4 regions of the Niveibacterium microcysteis genome follow, and region 3 is predicted to be linked to each of the others. Evidence: predicted binding sites of a transcription regulator. Region 3 holds the regulator's gene; each other region holds the start of a gene.
What was found. Region 3 encodes FNR, which switches genes on or off when oxygen is low (the NO sensors DNR and NnrR bind a similar motif). Its sites were predicted from a motif close to TTGANCTAGNTCAA; they were not measured.

Region 1: a site for FNR is predicted at 2,355-2,368, ahead of napF (ferredoxin-type protein NapF). Genes of this name have one in related genera too.
Region 2: a site for FNR is predicted at 1,907-1,920, ahead of JY500_RS01455 (hemerythrin domain-containing protein). Genes of this name have one in related genera too.
Region 4: a site for FNR is predicted at 2,364-2,377, ahead of hypA (hydrogenase maturation nickel metallochaperone HypA). Genes of this name have one in related genera too.

Annotation. Positions count from the first base shown of each region.
Region 1 is NZ_CP071060.1:4,139,305-4,143,890, reverse strand. It holds gene napA (nitrate reductase catalytic subunit NapA) at 1-1,445, opposite strand, end outside; gene JY500_RS18890 (chaperone NapD) at 1,486-1,806, opposite strand; gene napF (ferredoxin-type protein NapF) at 1,803-2,306, opposite strand; gene JY500_RS18880 (GNAT family N-acetyltransferase) at 2,426-3,484, opposite strand; gene JY500_RS18875 (VOC family protein) at 3,421-3,792, opposite strand; gene JY500_RS18870 (hypothetical protein) at 3,821-4,222, opposite strand; gene JY500_RS18865 (MAPEG family protein) at 4,222-4,586, opposite strand, start outside.
Region 2 is NZ_CP071060.1:317,535-322,120, forward strand. It holds gene xylG (D-xylose ABC transporter ATP-binding protein) at 1-633, shown strand, start outside; gene JY500_RS01450 (sugar ABC transporter permease) at 672-1,832, shown strand; gene JY500_RS01455 (hemerythrin domain-containing protein) at 1,977-2,516, shown strand; gene JY500_RS01460 (peptide MFS transporter) at 2,639-4,123, shown strand; gene paeA (polyamine export protein PaeA) at 4,261-4,586, shown strand, end outside.
Region 3 is NZ_CP071060.1:1,987,785-1,992,370, reverse strand. It holds gene hemN (oxygen-independent coproporphyrinogen III oxidase) at 1-1,288, opposite strand, end outside; gene fnr (fumarate/nitrate reduction transcriptional regulator Fnr) at 1,384-2,124, shown strand; gene JY500_RS09040 (SirB2 family protein) at 2,125-2,505, opposite strand; gene JY500_RS09035 (PHA/PHB synthase family protein) at 2,514-4,178, opposite strand; gene JY500_RS09030 (universal stress protein) at 4,410-4,586, shown strand, end outside.
Region 4 is NZ_CP071060.1:1,055,671-1,060,256, reverse strand. It holds gene fdhF (formate dehydrogenase subunit alpha) at 1-1,684, opposite strand, end outside; gene JY500_RS04960 (4Fe-4S dicluster domain-containing protein) at 1,721-2,266, opposite strand; gene hypA (hydrogenase maturation nickel metallochaperone HypA) at 2,593-2,949, shown strand; gene hypB (hydrogenase nickel incorporation protein HypB) at 3,076-3,867, shown strand; gene hypF (carbamoyltransferase HypF) at 3,867-4,586, shown strand, end outside.

The DNA.
Region 1 (4,586 bases), 2.2 Mb from region 3:
AGCGCACGGCTCTGCGCCACGGCGTGCAGGCCGATCTTGTCCGGGATCGTGCCTTCCGGCAGTTGCCAGATCTCTTCCGCGTGCTTACGGTGGTCCGGGTTGGTCACCAGCATGTCCGCCGGCAGGCGATGCGCGAAGGTGCCGACTTCCCGCGCGGTACCGCAGGCCGAGGGCTGGCCGGTCAGCGAGAACGGGCCGTTGCCCGGCTCCGAGATCTTGCCGACCAGCAGATGCACGTTGTAGATCATGTTGTTGACCCACGTGCCGCGTGTGTGCTGGTTGAAGCCCATGGTCCAGAACGACACGATCTTCGTCTTCGGATCGGCGTACAGCTCGGCGAGCTTCTTGAGCCGCTCGGCCGGCACGCCCGAGAGCTTGCTGACCTTTTCCAGCGTGTATTCCGAGACGAACTTCGCGAACTCGTCGTAGGTGATCGGCGTCGCGTCGTTCGGGTTGTTCTTCGGCTTGCCGTCGGCACCCGGGTAGCCGTTGAACTTGGCGTCCTTCTCAAGCGCGTGATTGGGGCGCAGGCCGTAACCGATATCGGTCTCGCCGCGCTTGAAGTTCACGTTCTTCTGCACGAAGGCCTTGTTGACCTTTCCCGACTGGATGATGTGGTTGCAGATGTAGTTGAGAATCGCCAGATCGGTCTGCGGCGTGAAGATCATGCCGTTGTCCGAGAGTTCGAAGCTGCGGTGCTCGAAGGTCGACAGCACATGCACCTGGCAGTTCGGGTGCGAGAGGCGGCGATCGGTGATGCGGGTCCACAGGATTGGGTGCATCTCCGCCATGTTCGAGCCCCATAGCACGAAGGCATCGGCGTTCTCGATGTCGTCGTAGCAGCCCATCGGCTCGTCCATGCCAAAGGTGCGCATGAAGCCGGTCACCGCGCTGGCCATGCAATGGCGCGCGTTGGGGTCGAGGTTGTTGGAGCGGAAACCGGCCTTCATCAGCTTCGATGCCGCGTAGCCTTCGAAGATCGTCCACTGGCCCGAGCCGAACATCGCGATCGATGTGGGGCCCTTTTCCTTGATGGCAGCCTTCCACTTGCTTGCCATGATGTCGAAGGCTTCGTCCCACGACACGGGCACGAAGTCACCATTCTTGTCGTACACGCCGTTCTTCTTGCGCAGCAGCGGCGTCGTCAGGCGGTCGGCGCCGTACATGATCTTCGACAGGAAGTAGCCCTTGATGCAGTTGAGCCCGCGGTTCACTTCCGCGTCCGGGTCGCCTTGCGTTGCCACGACGCGCCCGCCTTGTACGCCGACCAGCACCGAGCAGCCGGTGCCGCAGAAACGGCAGGGCGCCTTGTCCCAGCGCAGCGTGTTGTCGACCGGCTCGGCCGCAGCCGGCGCAGCCTTCGGGGCCGCGAGGCTTACGCCTGCGGATGCAGCGGCCGCTGCAGCGGCGTTGGCCTTAATGAAATCGCGTCTGTTCAGTGACATGCTGCCTCCGGAAAGGTATTCGTCTTGTTCTTGTGAAGCCTCAGCCCGCGTGGGCTGCGGCCTCGCATGTATCGGGTTGGGTAGCGGCCGGGGCTGCCGTCGTGGCTGCGCCTTCCGGTTCGTGGTCGGAGTATTCGTAGGCGAGCGTGAGGCACACGAGATGTTCCACCAGTTGCACTTGCGTAAGGGTCTCGGTCGTTGCTGCGCCGGGGACATCTTCAACTGTGACGACGAGCTTGCCGGCATCGTCGTCCCGCCCGTGGATCTCAACGCCCGGCAAGGCCGTCAGCGCTGTGCTGACGGAATCCAGATGCTCCGGCTTTGCGCGTATCACCAACCCGACGATTCGCATGCTGTTCATTCCCCCGCGACTGATTCGGACGGTGCCCGCAAGGCCACCGCATGACTTGGACACACCCCAACACACGCGCCGCAGCCGGTACAGAGCGAGGCATCGATGGCCGGCTGGGCAACTGCACGGAGCTGGGGTCGGAACGTAATCGCCGTCACCTCACATGCTCCGCCGCATACCCGACACTCCACCCCTTGCAGCGCAAGACACCCCGGGCCAACTTGCGCTACATGCGCAAACGCCGCGCGCCCCTCGCTGCGATCGAGCGCGCGCGGCAAACAGGCCACGACACATTCGCCGCAAAGGCTGCACGCCGCCTGGTCGAACTGCGGCGACGGATAGCCTTCCGCGTCCAACGCAAGCAAGCCGATCGGGCACGCGCTCACGCAATCGCCGCAACGTGTGCAGCGGTGCAGGAAGCCTTGCGCGTCGCCGGCCCACGGCGGCAGGTAGCGTTGTGTGGCGGTGGGGCGCGCGCCCCCGAGGAATCGACGTCGTGTTGGATCCATGCACCACCCTTGTGCGCCGGATTGGGCGCGCGTATTTCCGTTGTGGCATTGACGCGCGTCAATGCGGGTGACTTAGCCCTTACTAATCAAGGGGTTATTGTGCGGTGCAAAATGGCGGGTCAGGCTTGCCTGAGCCGCCGCGCGAGGTCTGACACGCGGATCAGGTAGTGGAGGCTGCCGTCTGCGGCTTCACGTTCGCGTGCGAAACCGAGCTTCTCATGCAGGCGCATTGCGATCTCGTGGCCGGGCAGCACGCGGCTGCGCAGCGTTACCGCGCCGCGCGAGATCAGGTGCGCCAGGGTCCGCGTGAGCAGCCGCCGATGCAGGCCGGTGCTGCGGTACCAAGGGTGAATGTTGATCGAGAGGATTTCCCAGCTCTCGGTATCGTAAGGGCGCATCAGTACGTATCCGGCCAGGCTGTGTTGCAGGTGTTCGGCGATCACGCGCCCACCGCATGCGAGGGCCGCGGCGTGATGTTCGCGCTGGGTTTCGGCGGAGAAGAGACCGCTTTGCGCGGCGATCAGGTCGCCCAGCGTCAGCGCGTCGAGCTTCGCCATCTCGTCGAGCAGATGCGCCTCGTGGCTGCGTCCGCGCTCGCTCAGCGGCTGCAGGCCGTGCTTGAGGCGCAGCAGGGTCAGCTGCAGCACGCGCGCATCGTTGCTCGCGCGGTGGCGTTCGACATGCAGTTCAGCCTGAACTTGCGCCTTGGTGTCGTGCCAGCGATTGGCTTCTTCCTCGCTCAGCAGCGTACGCAGGTTATCGAGGCGGAAGGCCGGCACGCGCCCTGCGGCGTCGAACAGCAGCGCCAGCCAGGTGTAGTCGTTGGCCCAGCCGTCGGTATACACAACCTTGCCCGCCAGCTCGCGGTTGAGGACTTCGGCCACATGCTGCGCCGGGCGCCCGTGCTGAAACAGGCTATCGCGCGAGATATGGTGAATCGCTTCGGCGCTGCTGTCCCAGTGGGTCCATTCCGCTTCTGGGCAGACCAGGGTGCACAGCGCCCGGTTGTTACCCAGCGCGAGTCCGATTTCGATCGGATAGCTGCGCGGACCGAAGCCGGAGGCCTCGATGTCGATGACGATCGGCGCCTCGCCGGCGAGGTTCGGCGGGGCGCTCAGCGCCGCTCCTCCATCAGGGCGAGCAGATAGCCATCCGGGTCGCGGAAGAAGCTCATCCACAACTCATGGTCCGGCATGCGGGCGATCAGCTGCGGGGCCCCTTCAAACTCGACGCCGAGGTCGCTCAGTTCGTCCATGGCCGGCTCGATCGCCGGCACCTTGAAGTAGAGGCACACCGTGTTGCCGGGGGAGCGCGGCGCCGGGCCGCCTTGCAGCATCAGCCGCACACCCGCGCAGTCGAAGAACACCAGATTGCCGGAGCGGAACAGGAAGGGCAGGCCGAGCGCGTCGCGGTAGAAGCGCTCGGAGGCGTCGGCATCGGCCACATGCAGGGCGATCTGTCCGAGGCTGGATAGGTGGGTGCTCATGCAACGTCTCCGTGGGCAGCGGTGGCGATCATTGTGGGGTGCCGGCACGGCGCCGTGCAATCGTTGCCGCACGCCGGCCTGCCCAGGTCATCACGCCGCCGAGCGGCAGGCAGACAAGCACTTGGCCGATCGGCTTCAGCAGGTACAGCAGCGCGGCCAGGGTGCCGCTCGGGTGAGCCAGCGCGACGCCGAGCGCGAGCGCTTCTAAACCCGCCATCAACGCGCCGCTCGCCATCGCGAAACGCTCGGCGCCGCGCCAGGCTGAAATCAGCACGATCAGCCAGGGCAGCGCGAGGAAGGCGAACAGCGTTACGGCCGTGATCGGGTCCGGCGTGCCGGCGACGCTCGGGCGCGTGTAGGGCAGCAGCGCGAACACGAGCGGCGTTGCGACCAGCCCGAGCGCGCCGAGCGCAAGCGCGCCACGTCGCATCAAATTGCCGCGCACATCAGCCGCACGCAGGCGATGACGCCGGCGAACCAGACCAGGCTACGCAGCGTCGCGAGGTTGGCGACGTAGCAGGCGAAGTAGGCAAAGCGCGCGACGATGAAGCACACCGCCCAGAAGTCGATCAGTGCCGCGGGCACCCCGGCGGCGTACGCCATCAGCACCGCCGCCGCGAAAATCGGAAATGCCTCGAAGCTGTTCTGCTGCGCCCAGTTCGCCCGCTGTGGCCAGCCGCTCAGGTGCGCCAATGTGTCGCGCGGGGCGCGATTGTCGTAGCGGGTGCCACTGCGTTGCCCGCCGAATTTCGCTGCGCCTGCCCACAGGAAGGGCTGGATGGCAGCGATCAGGA
Region 2 (4,586 bases), 1.7 Mb from region 3:
ACCGAGCTCGCGATGGCGATCTTCGGCTACTACGCGGGCCATCACTCGCTCGAGATGACGCTCGAAGGCAAGCCGCTGCATGTGAATTCGCCGAAGGACGCTGTCGAGCAGGGCATCTGCATGGTGCCGGAAGACCGCAAGCGCCATGGCATCGTGCCGCTAATGGGCGTGGGCCACAACATCACGATTTCGACGTTGCCGAGCTACGCCCACATGGGTCGTATCGACGCCGAGGCCGAGATGCACACGATTCAGCAGTCGATTGCGCGGATGCGCATCAAGACAGCGACGCCGCTGCTGCAGATCCGTGGCCTCTCGGGCGGTAACCAGCAAAAGGCGGTGGTCTCGAAGATGCTGCTGCCCAACCCGAAGGTGCTGATCCTCGATGAGCCGACGCGCGGCGTCGACGTCGGTGCGAAGTACGAGATCTACAAGCTCATGTTCGAGCTGGTCAAGCAGGGGCTCTCGATCATCATGATCAGCTCCGAGCTGCCGGAAGTGCTGGGCATCAGTGACCGCGTGCTGGTGATGGGCGAAGGCAAGCTGCGCGGCGACTTCGTCAATCAGGGCCTGACGCAGGAACAGGTGCTGACTGCCGCCTTGGGCCAATCCGAACAATCGCTTGCAGCCTGATTCGCAAGACCACTAAAAAAACTACAGAGGCACACCAAATGAGTTCCGTTGCCAAGAACATCAAAACACTATTCGGGAAGTACAAAGTCCTGGCGCTGGGGATCGCGATCGTCGTGATCTGGTCCTTCTTCGGCTACATGACGATGACCGCGGACGGCTCGTCCTTCCTCACGTCACGCAACTTCTCCAACCTGCTGCGGCAGATGGCGATCACCGGCATGCTGGCTTCCGGCATGGTGTTCGTGATCATCGCGGGTGAAATCGATCTGTCAGTTGGCTCGCTGCTCGGTTTGCTCGGCGGTCTCGCGGCCGTGCTGGATGCGACCTACAAGGTGCCGGTTGCGGGCACGATTGCGATCGTGTGTTTTGCCGGTGTCCTGGTCGGTCTGATGAACGGCTACTGGGTGTCCTACCTGCGTGTGCCGTCCTTCATCGTCGGTCTGGCGGGCATGCTGGCCTTCCGCGGCATCCTGGTCGGCCTGACACAGGGTTCCACGGTGCCGGTCGAATCCGAAGGGCTCATCGCGATCGGTCAGGCCTACCTGCCGGCCAACATCGGCTACATCCTCGCGCTCGTGTTGTTCGCGGTGCTGGTCTTCATCAGCCTGCGTACCCGTACCAACCGCGCCAAATACAACCTGACTGTCGCGCCGATGTGGCAGGACGCGATCAAGCTCGGTGTGACCGGCGCGCTGATCTTCGGCTTCGTTCATACGCTCGAGTCCTACCAGGGTGTGCCAGTGCCGGTGCTGGTTCTGCTGGTGGTGGCCGGTGTGTTCAGCTTCATGGCCAACAGCACGGTGTTCGGTCGCCGCATCTATGCGATCGGCTCCAACCTTGAAGCGACCCGCCTCTCTGGTGTGAATGTGCAGTTCATCAAGATGTCGATCTTCGGCATCATGGGTCTGATGTGTGCCTTCGCCGGCCTGACCACCACGGCACGCCTGGCCTCGGGTTCGCCTTCGGCCGGTAACATGGGTGAGCTTGACGCGATCGCCTCCTGCTTCATCGGCGGTACGTCGATGCGCGGTGGTGCCGGCACGGTGTCCGGCGCGATGATCGGCGCACTGATCATGACCAGCCTCGACAACGGCATGTCGATGCTCGGCGTGGAAACTTTCTGGCAGATGATCGTCAAGGGCAGCATCCTGCTGCTGGCGGTCTGGGTCGATGTGATGTCGGGCTCCAACGAACGCTAATAGTTCGCTTGTAGTCGGCTCTCCGGGTCTCCTCCCGGATGCCTTGCGGGGGCGCTATGCGCCCCCTTTTTACGTTGACTCGGGTCACCTCGCCGGCGCGCCGCTTCGCTTACACTGCCCGACTTTGCATTGCAGGAGGCCGCCATGGCCGCATTTGAACTGACGCCAGAACTCGTGCTCGGCCATGCCGAGATGGATGCCACCCACGAAGACTTTGCCGCCGCGGTCAACGCGATGTGCATGGCGACCGATGCCGACCTCGCAGCCACGCTCGACGCGCTGATCGAGCACTGTGTTGCCCACTTCGAGCAGGAAAACGCCTGGGCCGAATCGATCGGTTTCCCCGGCTGCCATCGCAATGAGCATGAGCGTGTGCTGGGCGTGATGCGCGCGGTGCGCAGCGAGCTGGACAAAGGTGACTTCGGGCTTGGCCGCCGCTTGGCCGAAGAGCTGCCGGTATGGTTCCGCCATCACGCTGCGAGCATGGATGCTGCGCTGGCCGCCATGCTGAAGAACGGCCTGACGATGGCCGACATCGATCAGGCGCCGATCGCCTCGCCCTGCGGTGGCTCGCACGCCTGCAAGAACCACGATCACGATCATGAAGACGGCGAACACTGTCACAGCCATGATGGCGAAGCGGCTCATGCGTGCGACGGCAGCGGCGGCTGTCACGGCCACTGAGCGGTTCCATGCTAATCGGGGGGCTGCGCCCCCCGCAGCAGAATGCGACAATCGCGGCGCTCCCACCGGAGCGCCGTCTTCTTTTCGGCCTACCCGGCCCCAACCACAATAGAAAAGAACCCATGTCCGCCATCGTGCATCCGGCAGTCCCCGCCGCTGACGAGTTCGAGCGCCACCCGCCCGGTCTCAAGGTCATCTTCTTCACCGAGATGTGGGAGCGCTTCTCCTACTACGGCATGCGAGCACTGCTGGTGCTCTATCTGGTCAATGCGCTGGGCTATGAGCGCAAGGATGCGCTGGAGCTGTACGGCATCTATACCGGCCTGGTCTACCTCACGCCGCTGCTGGGTGGCTACCTTGCGGACAAGTACCTTGGCTTGCGCCAGGGGGCTGTCATTGGTGGCCTGATCATGATGCTGGGCCATTTCGCGATGGCGTTCGAGCCCTTGCTCCACCTCGCGCTCGGCTTGCTGATTCTCGGCAACGGTTTCTTCAAGCCGAATACCTCGACGATGGTCGGCCAGCTCTATCGCGAGCACGATCCGCGCCGCGACGGTGGCTATACGATCTTCTACATGGGCATCAACCTTGGTGCCTTTTTTTCGCCGCTCGTCGCAGGCACGCTGGGCGAAAAGCTGGGCTGGCACTGGGGCTTCGCCTCGGCTGGTGTGGGCATGGCGATTGGTGTGTTCACGCTGCTGCGCTGGCAACACTTGCTCGGCGATGCCGGTCTGCGTGCCGGCCAGCGCGCGATGGATCGCCGCGACTGGTCGCGCATTCTCGCGATCAGCGCCGCGAGCGTGCCGTTCGTGTACGCAGCGATTGCGCTGTGGGGGCTGATTTCGGCGGCGGTTGCGCCGCTGCCGCTGGTGGCTAAGCTTGCGCTTGGTTTTGCGGTGATCGGCCTCGCGCTATGGTTGCCGAACCGCTTCGGCAGCAAGGATCCGAACGCCAAGCCGCTCAGCCGCGAGGATTGGGATGCGATCGTGGCGATCTGCATCACCTGCTTCTTCGTGATCTTCTTCTGGATGGGCTTCGAGCAGGCCGGCGGCACAATGAACTTGTTCGCCGACCAGCAGACCGATCGCCACGCCTTCGGCTTCGAGATCCCGGCATCGTGGTTCCAGTCGATCAACCCGCTTGTGATCGTGTTGCTGGCGCCGGTGTTCTCGGCCTTCTGGACCAAGCTGGATCGGTCCCGTTTCGCGCTGCCGGTTACCGCCAAACAGGCGCTCGGCATGATCGTGCTGGGTCTGGGTTTCATTGTGCTGGCGATCGCACAGGCCCAAGCGCAGCAGACCGGAAAGGTCGGCCCGCATTGGCTGTTCATCGTCTATTTCCTGCACACGGTGGGTGAGTTGATGCTGTCGCCGGTCGGGCTGTCGATGGTCTCCAAGCTGGCGCCTGCGCGCTTCGCCGGACTGTTGATGGGGGTCTGGCTGCTCAGTTCGGCGGTTGCGAACTACCTCTCCGGCACGCTCGAGCACATGCTGCAGCGCTTTGATATTCCGCTGTACTGGTTCCTCGTCGGCTCGTCGATCGGTGCTGGTCTGGTGCTGCTGGCGCTGACGCCGATGCTCAAGAAGTTGATGCACGGTCGCGGCTAAGGCATCGGGCACAGCTGCTGTAAGGGGCGGGTCGCGAAAGTGGCCCGCCCTTGTTGTTTCCGGGCGGCGCTCGCAGCCCGGCGCGTCATCACCTATAGTCCGCAGGGCAGGGTGCAAAACGGGGAAACCGGATGTCGATGTCGCTGCAACTCCTGATCGTGCTTGGCCTGATGACGCTGAGCGCCTTCTTTTCGATTGCCGAGATCTCGCTCGCCAGCGCGCGCAAGATCAAGCTCCACGCGATTCTGGACGGCGGTGAACCGCGCGCCGGCGATGTGATCGGGCTGCAGGAGCGGCCCGGCTACTTCTTCACCGTCGTGCAGGTCGGGCTGAATACCGTTGCGATTCTCGGTGGCATCGTCGGCGAGGGGGCGCTGTCGCCAACGTTTGCCCGCCTGATCCAGCTAGGCGGTGGCAGCGAGGAGGTGGCGTCCTCGCTTGGCTTTCTGATGTCCTTTGTCAC
Region 3 (4,586 bases):
CCCCCTTCTTGCCAACGATGCACAGGCCATCACGCTCATGGGCCCGCAGCGCTTCGATCTCGTCGGCAAAATACTCGGAGAACGTGATGCCCCAGGCCTGCTCAAACGCCGCGTAATCCAGCGAGAAGTGGCACATCAGACTCTGAATAACCGCGTAACGAAGCTGATCGTCGAACATCATCTCGTAGCCACGGACGACAGGGAGCTCGTCACGATCGAGCATCTCGTAGTAGGCCTCAAGCGTCTTCGCACTCTGTGCGTAGGCCGGGCCTACCTTGCCAATGGAGGAAACGCCGAAGCCCAACAGATCGCAGTCCGAGTGCGTTGAATAGCCCTGGAAGTTGCGATACAAACGCCCGTTGCGCTGAGCCACGGCCATCTCGTCGTCCGGCCGCGCGAAGTGGTCCATGCCGATGAACACGTAGCCCGCGTCAGTCAGCTTCGAAATCGCCATGCCCAGGATCTCGAGTTTCTGGTCCGCACTCGGCAAGTCGCCCGCATTGATCCGCCGTTGCGGCATGAAGCGCGTCGGCAGGTGGGCATAGTTGTAGAGTGCAAGACGGTCCGGGGCGATCTCCAGCACGCGATCCAGCGTCTGGCTGACGCGCTCGACGCTCTGGAACGGCAATCCGTAGATCAGATCGATACTGACCGAACGGAAACCATTCGCGCGCGCGGCCGCGATGACCGCCGCGGTTTCCTCAACAGACTGGATGCGGTTGACGGCTTTCTGGACGATCGGGTCAAAATCCTGAACACCGACGCTCATCCGGTTGAAGCCCTCGGCCCCAAGCAGCGCAACGGTTTCAGCGGAAACGCGGCGCGGGTCTACCTCGATCGAGTACTCGCCACCGGGCGTCAGGTTGAAATGCCGGCGGATCGAACGAAACAATTCGCGGATCTCGCTGTCCGACAGGAAGGTCGGTGTGCCGCCGCCCCAGTGCATTTGTGAAACATCGTGCGAGCCGGCGAGCTGTCCGGCGACCAAACCCATTTCTTTGTCAAGATAGCGCAGGTAGCGCTCCGCCCTGCTACGGTCCTTCGTGACAATCTTGTTGCACGCGCAGTAGAAGCAAACCGTATCGCAGAATGGAATGTGGAAATATAATGAGAGGGGTTTTTTGAGGCCGCCCTGCGCGCGCAGACCTAGATGTCTTGCGTAGTCGCTGCGCCCAAAGCCCTCGTGAAACCTGTCCGCGGTCGGATACGACGTGTAGCGCGGGCCGGAAACGTCGAAACGCTGGATGAGATCGCGGTCGAAGACCGGCGTCTGCTCATTCTGATTCATTGTTTGTTTTTTTCTCTCTGTGGATGCCGGAAGGTGTCATGAACTCGGTCGGAGCCGTTTGATTGCCATCAACTAGCCCACTTGGAGCACCCGCCTTGGAAAAACCCGCCACGATTCCGCTGACGGCCGTCAATCTTCGCACCGCGTGCACCCAATGCAACCTCAAGGAGCTTTGCCTTCCCGTTGGTCTTGACGACGTCGATCTTGAAAGGATCGACGGCCTCATCACTGCACGCAAGAAGGTCAAGCGGCAGCAGCATTTATACCGTGCTGGGGAGCCTTTCGAAGCAATCTATGCGATTCGCACCGGTTTCTTCAAGACCGACATCCTGACCGAAGACGGCCGGGATCAGGTCACCGGTTTCCAGATGGCCGGAGAGATCCTCGGACTCGACGGCATCTCGACGGATCGGCATGTCTGCAATGCGGTTGCACTTGAGGATTCAGACGTCTGCATGATTCCGTTCGAACGGCTCGAAGAACTCTCGCGCCGCATCGAACCCCTGCAGCGCCAGTTCCACAAGTTCATGAGCCGCGAGATCGTCCGCGAGCAAGGCATCATGATGCTGCTCGGGTCGATGCGCGCTGAAGAACGTCTGGCTGCATTCCTGATCAACCTATCGCAACGCATGCGCCTTCGTGGGTACTCCGCTTCGGAGTTCCACCTTCGCATGACGCGCGAGGAGATAGGCTCTTACCTCGGTCTGAAACTGGAGACAGTGAGCCGGGCGTTCTCCAAATTCCAGGATGACGGCTTGATCAGCGTCCACCAGAAGCACATCCAGATTCTGGATGCGGATGGACTGCGCCGACTGATTGGCCGCGCGAACGTGTAGTTACCACCATGGCGTCGGTCGTCTTGTCAGCGCGACCGACACGATGTAAGCCAGCACCAACAAAGCGGCCACAAATGTGGCCGCTTTTGCTTGGCGTGTGCGCCCGCGCTTGAGCGCGTAAGACCCCAGAACGATGTAGCCAAGCAAGCCAAGCACCTTCGCGGTCAACCAGTCGTCACGAAACGGCGCTACGCGAAGGGTCCAGGCCAAGGCGACGGCCGAGGCGAGCAATCCGGTATCGACGATATGCGGAACCACCCTCGCCCAACGCTGGCGCACCCAAGGCGCATCAATCAGGACGCCGATACCTCTGGCGATGAATCCAGTGGCAGATAGCACCACGAAGCCGACATGAAGACATTTGAGCAGCAGGTAATCCATCGGCCTCGTTAGCGTTCCATGACGTAGTCACCGGGAGCAGCGGCAAGCGGAGGAAAGGCATCGTTGCTCACGGGTGGCGGCGCGACACGCTCACCGCAACGCTCGTCCAGCCACCTGAACCAATCGTCCCACCAACTTCCGGCGTGGTGGTCGGCGCGCTCACGCCAACCATGCGCGCTGTCGGTCCGGTGCGCCGTACCGATCCAGTACTCGCGTTTCGGCGGCTGTACGGGTGGATTGACGATCCCGAGGATATGACCGCTGGACGAGAGTACGAAGCGCTTGTCTCCACGCACGAAATTGGCGACCCTAAATGCCTGCCGCCACGGGGCAATATGATCGTCTTCGGCCGCAACGGCATACAGCGGTTGGGTGATCCGCCCAAGATCGAGCGACTCGCCGGCGACGGTCAGCGCATCGGCCTCAATCAGGCGATTTTTGAGGTAGAGCTCTCGCAAGTACCACGCATGCATGGCATAGGGCATGCGCGTGGTATCCATGTTCCAGTAGAGCACGTCAAACGACGGCGGCTTTTCGCCCATCAGGTAGCCCTGAACCACGTATTGCCAGATCAACGGGTTCGAGCGCAGCAAGCGGAACGATGTAGCCATGTCGCGGCCGTCGAGGTAACCGCGCTGCTCCATGGCCCGCGTCAGGTAGCGAACGCTCCCTTCATCGATGAAGACTTCCACGTCGCCCGGCTTGGCGAAGTCCACCAAAGTCGTAAATAGCGTCCAGTGTGCAACCGGCATCTCATCCGGCGTGTAGTGGCGATTCGCCCATGCCATGTACATCGACAAGGCCGTACCTCCGATGCAGTACCCGACCGCATGTACTTTGTCCGCCCCGGATAGTTGGCGAGCGACCTGAACTATCGCATCCACCCCCTCCTGCAGGTAATCATCGAAACGAACGTCGCGGAGCGCTGCATCGGGGTTCTTCCACGAAGTGATGTACACGTCGAAGCCCGCATCGCGCAAATGCCGCACCAGACTCTTCTTCGACGTCAGATCAAGGATGTAGAACTTGTTGATCCATGGCGTCACGATCACGATCGGGGTTTGTCGAACCGTATCCGCCGTCGGGGTGTAGTGGATGACCTCCACCAGGCGGGTGCGGGCAACGACTTCGCCCGGCGTCGTCGCAAGGTTCTTCCCAACCTTGAAATCGGCGGGATCAGCCATTCGGATATCCCCGGCCCGCAGGTCATCGAGGAAATTCTGCCAGCCGGACCGAAGCGTTTGACCCTGGCTGGCGACCGCCGCACGTTGTGCGACCGGGTTGAGTGCCAAGTAATTTGTCGGCGCCACGGCATTGAGCCATTGCCGCCACCAGAACGCCGCGCGGCGGCGCTCCGTCCCCGATAGCCCGGGCGTCGCGTAGAGCATGTCCTGCGCATGCCGCGTTGACAGCAAGTACCACTGCTTCAAGGCGGCCCAGGACGGACTTTGAGACCACACCGGGTCGGCAAACCGGGTGTCATCGGCTTGAGGTCGCACAACATCCGGGACATGTGCCCCAACCGCTCGCGCAAGACCGTTGCACGCAAGCGCCCAGGCGTCAGCCGAGAAGCGGCTCCAGCGCTCGGCAAACTCCAGAGGATGCAAGCACCAAGCGATTTGCGCGTGCATCACTGGCGCAACGATGCCCAAGGGGTCTACGCTTGCAGCCATCTGTTGCCGAACCACACCAAGCGACAGCTTATGCTCGGTGGATCGCGCCTCACCACCGACAGCTACGTTTTCGACGGTTTCCATGGTGCCTCCCATCCGAACCACCCAGATTCATGTTACTCAGCGCTTGGGCGACGGTCATTGCAGTGCAGCACGCGATTGACCGGTGTCAACGCCACCGCTTGGTTGCCGCCTAAGATCAAATTGCCGTATATCGCCGGAGGTCAGAAGATGTTCAAACACATTCTTGTTCCAACGGACGGGTCGGAATTGTCCAGCAGCACCGTTACCCGGGCGATCGAGTTCGCCAAAGAAGCCGGGGCGCGCATCACGTTCTTCTTTGCGCAGCAGGAGTACCCGATACCCCTGTACGGCGAAGGGGCCCTGCTGGTCCCGGTGACGCCGGAT
Region 4 (4,586 bases), 930 kb from region 3:
GCCATTCGGTGCCAAAGAGCAGCGCCTTGCCGCTCGGAGTGTCGAACTTGTTGCCCTTGTAGAGCCAGGGCGTGCCAGGGTGATCCTCGCTCTCGCAGGGCCACTGCACATAGCCGAGGTCGGCCATCTTCTCGTAGGTCGCACCGGTGTACAGGTGGCACAGCCCGCGCAGTTCGTCCCAAATCTCTTGCGCGTTGTTGTACTTCATCGGGTAGCCCATGGCCGTCGCCATCAGGCTGTGGATTTCCCAGTCGTCCTTGACGTCGCCCTTCGCGTCCACCGCCTTGTAGCAACGCTGGAAGCCCCGGTCGGCGCTGGAGAACACGTTCTCGTGCTCACCCCACGAAGTGGCCGGGAAGATCACGTCGGCCATCATCGCGGTCTTCGTCATGAAGATGTCCTGCACGATGATGAGCTCGAGCTTCGCGAAGGCCTCGCGCAGCATGCCCAGATCCGGGTCGGTCTGCAGCGGGTCTTCGCCGAAGATGTAGTAGGCCTTGAGCTTGCCTTCGTGGATCTTGTGCGGCACTTCGGTGATGCCGAAGCCCTTCTCGGCGGGGATGCTCGGCACGCCCCAGGCCTTCGCGAATTTCTCGCGCGCTGCTGCATCGGTCACCGGGTAGTAGCCCGGCAGCGTGTTGGGCAGTGCGCCCATGTCGCAGGCGCCCTGCACGTTGTTCTGGCCGCGCACCGGGCCGACACCGACGTTCGGCCGGCCGAGGTTGCCGGTGATTGTGGCAAGGCTGGAGAGCCCCTTGACCACATCCACCGCCTGCCCCCACTGCGTCACACCCATGCCCCACAGGATCGTCGCGCTCGGCGCACCGGCGTACATGCGCATCGCATCACGCACCAGTTGCGGATCGAGCCCGGTGATCTCGGCGGTGTATTCCGGCGTGTATTTGGCGACCGCCGCCTTGTATTCCTCGAAGCCCTCGGCGTACTGCGCGACGAAATCGGGCTTGTAGAGGTTCTCGTTGATCAAGACGTTGGCGAAGGCGTTCACCAGCGCCATGTTGGTACCGTTCTTCAGCGGCAGGTACAGATCGGCGAGGCGCGCGGTTTCGATGTAGCGCGGGTCGCAGACGATGATCTTGGCGCCCTTCTCCTTGGCCTTGATGATGCGGCGCGCGACGATGGGGTGCGAATCCGCCGCGTTGTAGCCGAACACCAGGATGCACTTGGTGTCTTCGATCTCGTTGATCGAATTGCTCATCGCGCCGTTGCCCAGCGTGACCATCAGGCCGGCCACCGAGGGGCCGTGGCAGACGCGGGCACAGCAGTCGATGTTGTTGGTACCGATCACCGCACGGGCGAACTTTTGCGCGATGTAGTTCGATTCGTTGCCGGTGCCGCGCGACGAGCCGGTGACCATGATCGAATCCGGCCCGTGCTTGTCCTTGATCGCCTTCAGGCGCGTCGCGGCGAAGTCGATCGCCTCATCCCAGGACACCGCCTCGAAGTCGGCACCGCGCTGGCGGCGGATCATCGGCTTGGTCAAGCGCGGCGTCAGCAGCTTGGTGTCGTTGAGGAAGTCCCAGCCGTAGTAGCCCTTCAGGCACAACTCGCCCTCGTTCGTAACACCGTTCGCGCCTTCGGCGCCGACGATCTTGTTGCCTTCGACCAACAGGTTGATCTTGCAGCCCGAACCGCAGTACGGACACACCGTAATGACCTTCTTCATCTCACAAGTCCTTTTCCGGAGGGATTCGAATTCAGTTCAGAACTGCACGCCGGCAGCCAGATCGAGCGCCGCCTGCGCCTGACGCTTGCGCAGCGTCGCGGCCATGCGGTCCTTGTCGATCAGGTGCAGCGCCTTGGTCGGGCAGGAGGGAATGCACGCCGGGCCTTCGGCACGATCGATGCAGAGGTCGCATTTCTGCGCCTCGGATTTGGTCTTGCGCGAGGCCAGCACCGTGTCCGAACCGGCCGCCGCAGGCACCGTCACCACCGTCATCGCGCCGTAGGGGCAGGCCACCACGCAGGTCTTGCAGCCGACACAGCGCTCTTGCAACACCTGGACGCTGTCCTGCTCGTAAACAATTGCGCCGCTCGGGCAGGCGCGCACGCAGGGTGCGTCATCGCATTGGCGACACAGGATCGGCGTCGTGATCGTGCCACTACGCACCACCGTCAGACGTGGCGCGAAGCTCCGTGGCGTCAGCCCGTCGGCAGCATCGCCGGCCGGGTGCGCCATCGCACAGGCAATCTCACAGGTACGACAGCCGATGCACTTGCTCGCCTCGGCGATGACAAACCGGTTCATGCGTAAACTCCTGACAAGGTGAAGGAAGCCGCCAGCTGGGTGAGCGTCACCTGCGCGCCTCAAACTTTCATCATCAGCGCATTCCGATCGCCACAAATAGACAGGGATCAATGTTTCCGCGCCGACAATTCGCTGATTCGAAGCGAGGGCGAGGGTCGGGGCCGTCAGCCCTCAGGGCACGCCATATAGATATCTGCGCGCACGGACCGGCGCGCGCAAGCGCCACTCACCGCTGCTGCCGATACTTGCCCGGGACGCACTTGACCACGGTCAGATCAGCGCCAAGCTGCCGCGGCCGCTGGCAGTGGATGGTGGACAATGCGCCGATGCATGAACTGTCCCTGGCCGAACGCGTGATCGGCATCGTCGAAGGCGCAGCCCGCAAAGCAGGCGCGCGGCGCGTGACCCGCATCGCGCTGGCGATCGGCGCACTCGCGCATGTCGAGGCCGAGACCCTGCAATATTGTTGTGAGGTCGTCAGCCGTGGCACGCTGGCCGAGGGCGCCAGGATCGAGGTCGAGCGCACGCCGGGCCGGGCGTGGTGCGAAACCTGCCAGGCGGAAGTCGAACTGGAACAGGTCGGCATGCCTTGCACGACATGCGGCGGCTTCCGACTGAAGGTGACGGACGGCGATCAGATGCGCGTGGTCGATGTCGTGATCGAGCCGGGTGCTCCGGCCTGACAAGGTAGTACCGCTGCGGAACGCGGCCCGCGTGGCCCGTGTCGCAGCCTGGAAGATTTGGAGAACTGTGCGATGTGTGTGACCTGCGGATGCGGGGGCGGCGACGCCCACATTGACGGACACGGGATGCGTTACGCTCGCCCGCGGCGCGCTGCCGCCACGCCCCCAGCGGCCGCATCGTTCAGGCCCGCCCACGGCGCGCTCGACGCGCGGCATGCGCCGGGCACCAGCGAGGCGCAGATCCTGCGCATCGAGCAGGACATCCTCTCTGACAACGACACGCAGGCCAACGCCAACCGCAGCCGCTTTCTTGCGCGCGGGCTGTTCGTGCTGAACTTCGTGTCCAGCCCGGGCTCCGGCAAGACCACGCTGCTGGTCGATACGATCCGGCGTTGGGGCACGCGCTCACCGGTGGCCGTGGTCGAAGGTGATCAGCAGACCGCCTTCGATGCCGAGCGCATCCGCGCGACCGGCGCGGCGGCGGTACAGATCAACACTGGCAAGGGCTGCCATCTCGACGCCCACATGGTCGCCCAAGCGGCGGATCAGCTCGCCGAGCAGGCGCAGCTGCCCTCCGACGGGCTATTGCTGATCGAGAACGTCGGCAATCTGGTCTGCCCGGCCGCCTTCGATCTGGGCGAAGCGCACAAGGTCGTGATCCTCTCGGTCACCGAGGGTGAGGACAAACCGCTGAAGTACCCGGACATGTTCCGCGCCGCCGATCTGCTGCTGATCAGCAAGATCGACCTGCTGCCGCATCTGGACTTCGATGTCGATCTCGCCGTGCGCTACGCACGGCAGGTACGCCCGGATCTACCTGTGATCCAGCTCTCGACACGCAGCGGTGAGGGCTGCGAGGCCTGGCTGGACTGGCTCGCGGCCGGCGTGGCCGCCGTTACGAAGGCCCCGGCCGCTTGATGATCCGCCGGCGGCTGCGCGTCACCGGCATTGTTCAGGGCGTCGGCTTCCGGCCCTTCACTCATCGCCTCGCGCACGCGCTGCAGCTCAGCGGCTGGGTCCGCAACGACGCAAGCGGCGTCACGATCGAAGTACAGGGCGATGCGCCCGCGCTGGACGCCTTCGCAGCGCGCCTGCGTACCGATGCGCCGTCTTCCGCACAGATCGACACGCTGGAGGTCGAACCCTGCGAACGCCTTGGCGACGGGGCGGGCTTCCAGATTCTCGACAGCGAAGCCGGCGGCACGCAGCGCGCGACAATCGGGCCGGACCTCTGCATCTGCCCCGCCTGCCTCGCCGAACTCTTCGACCCAGCCAATCGCCGCTACCGCTACGCCTTCATCAACTGCACCGATTGCGGCCCGCGCTACACCATTGCCGCACGCCTGCCATACGACCGCGCCAACACCAGCATGGCGCGCTTCGCGCAATGCCCGGCGTGCCTGGCGGAGTACCGCGCGCCGGGTGACCGGCGCTTCCATGCCGAGCCGAACGCCTGCCCCAGCTGCGGCCCGCGGCTGGGCTTCTTCCGCGCAGCGGACGACGGCAAGGCCCTGCCCGTGAGCCCGACCGTCGATCCGGTGGCGGAAGCGCTCGCGCACCTGCGCCGCGGTGACGTGGTGGCAATCAAGGGTCTGGGCGGCTTCCACCTTGCCTGCGATGCGCGCAACGCCAGTGCG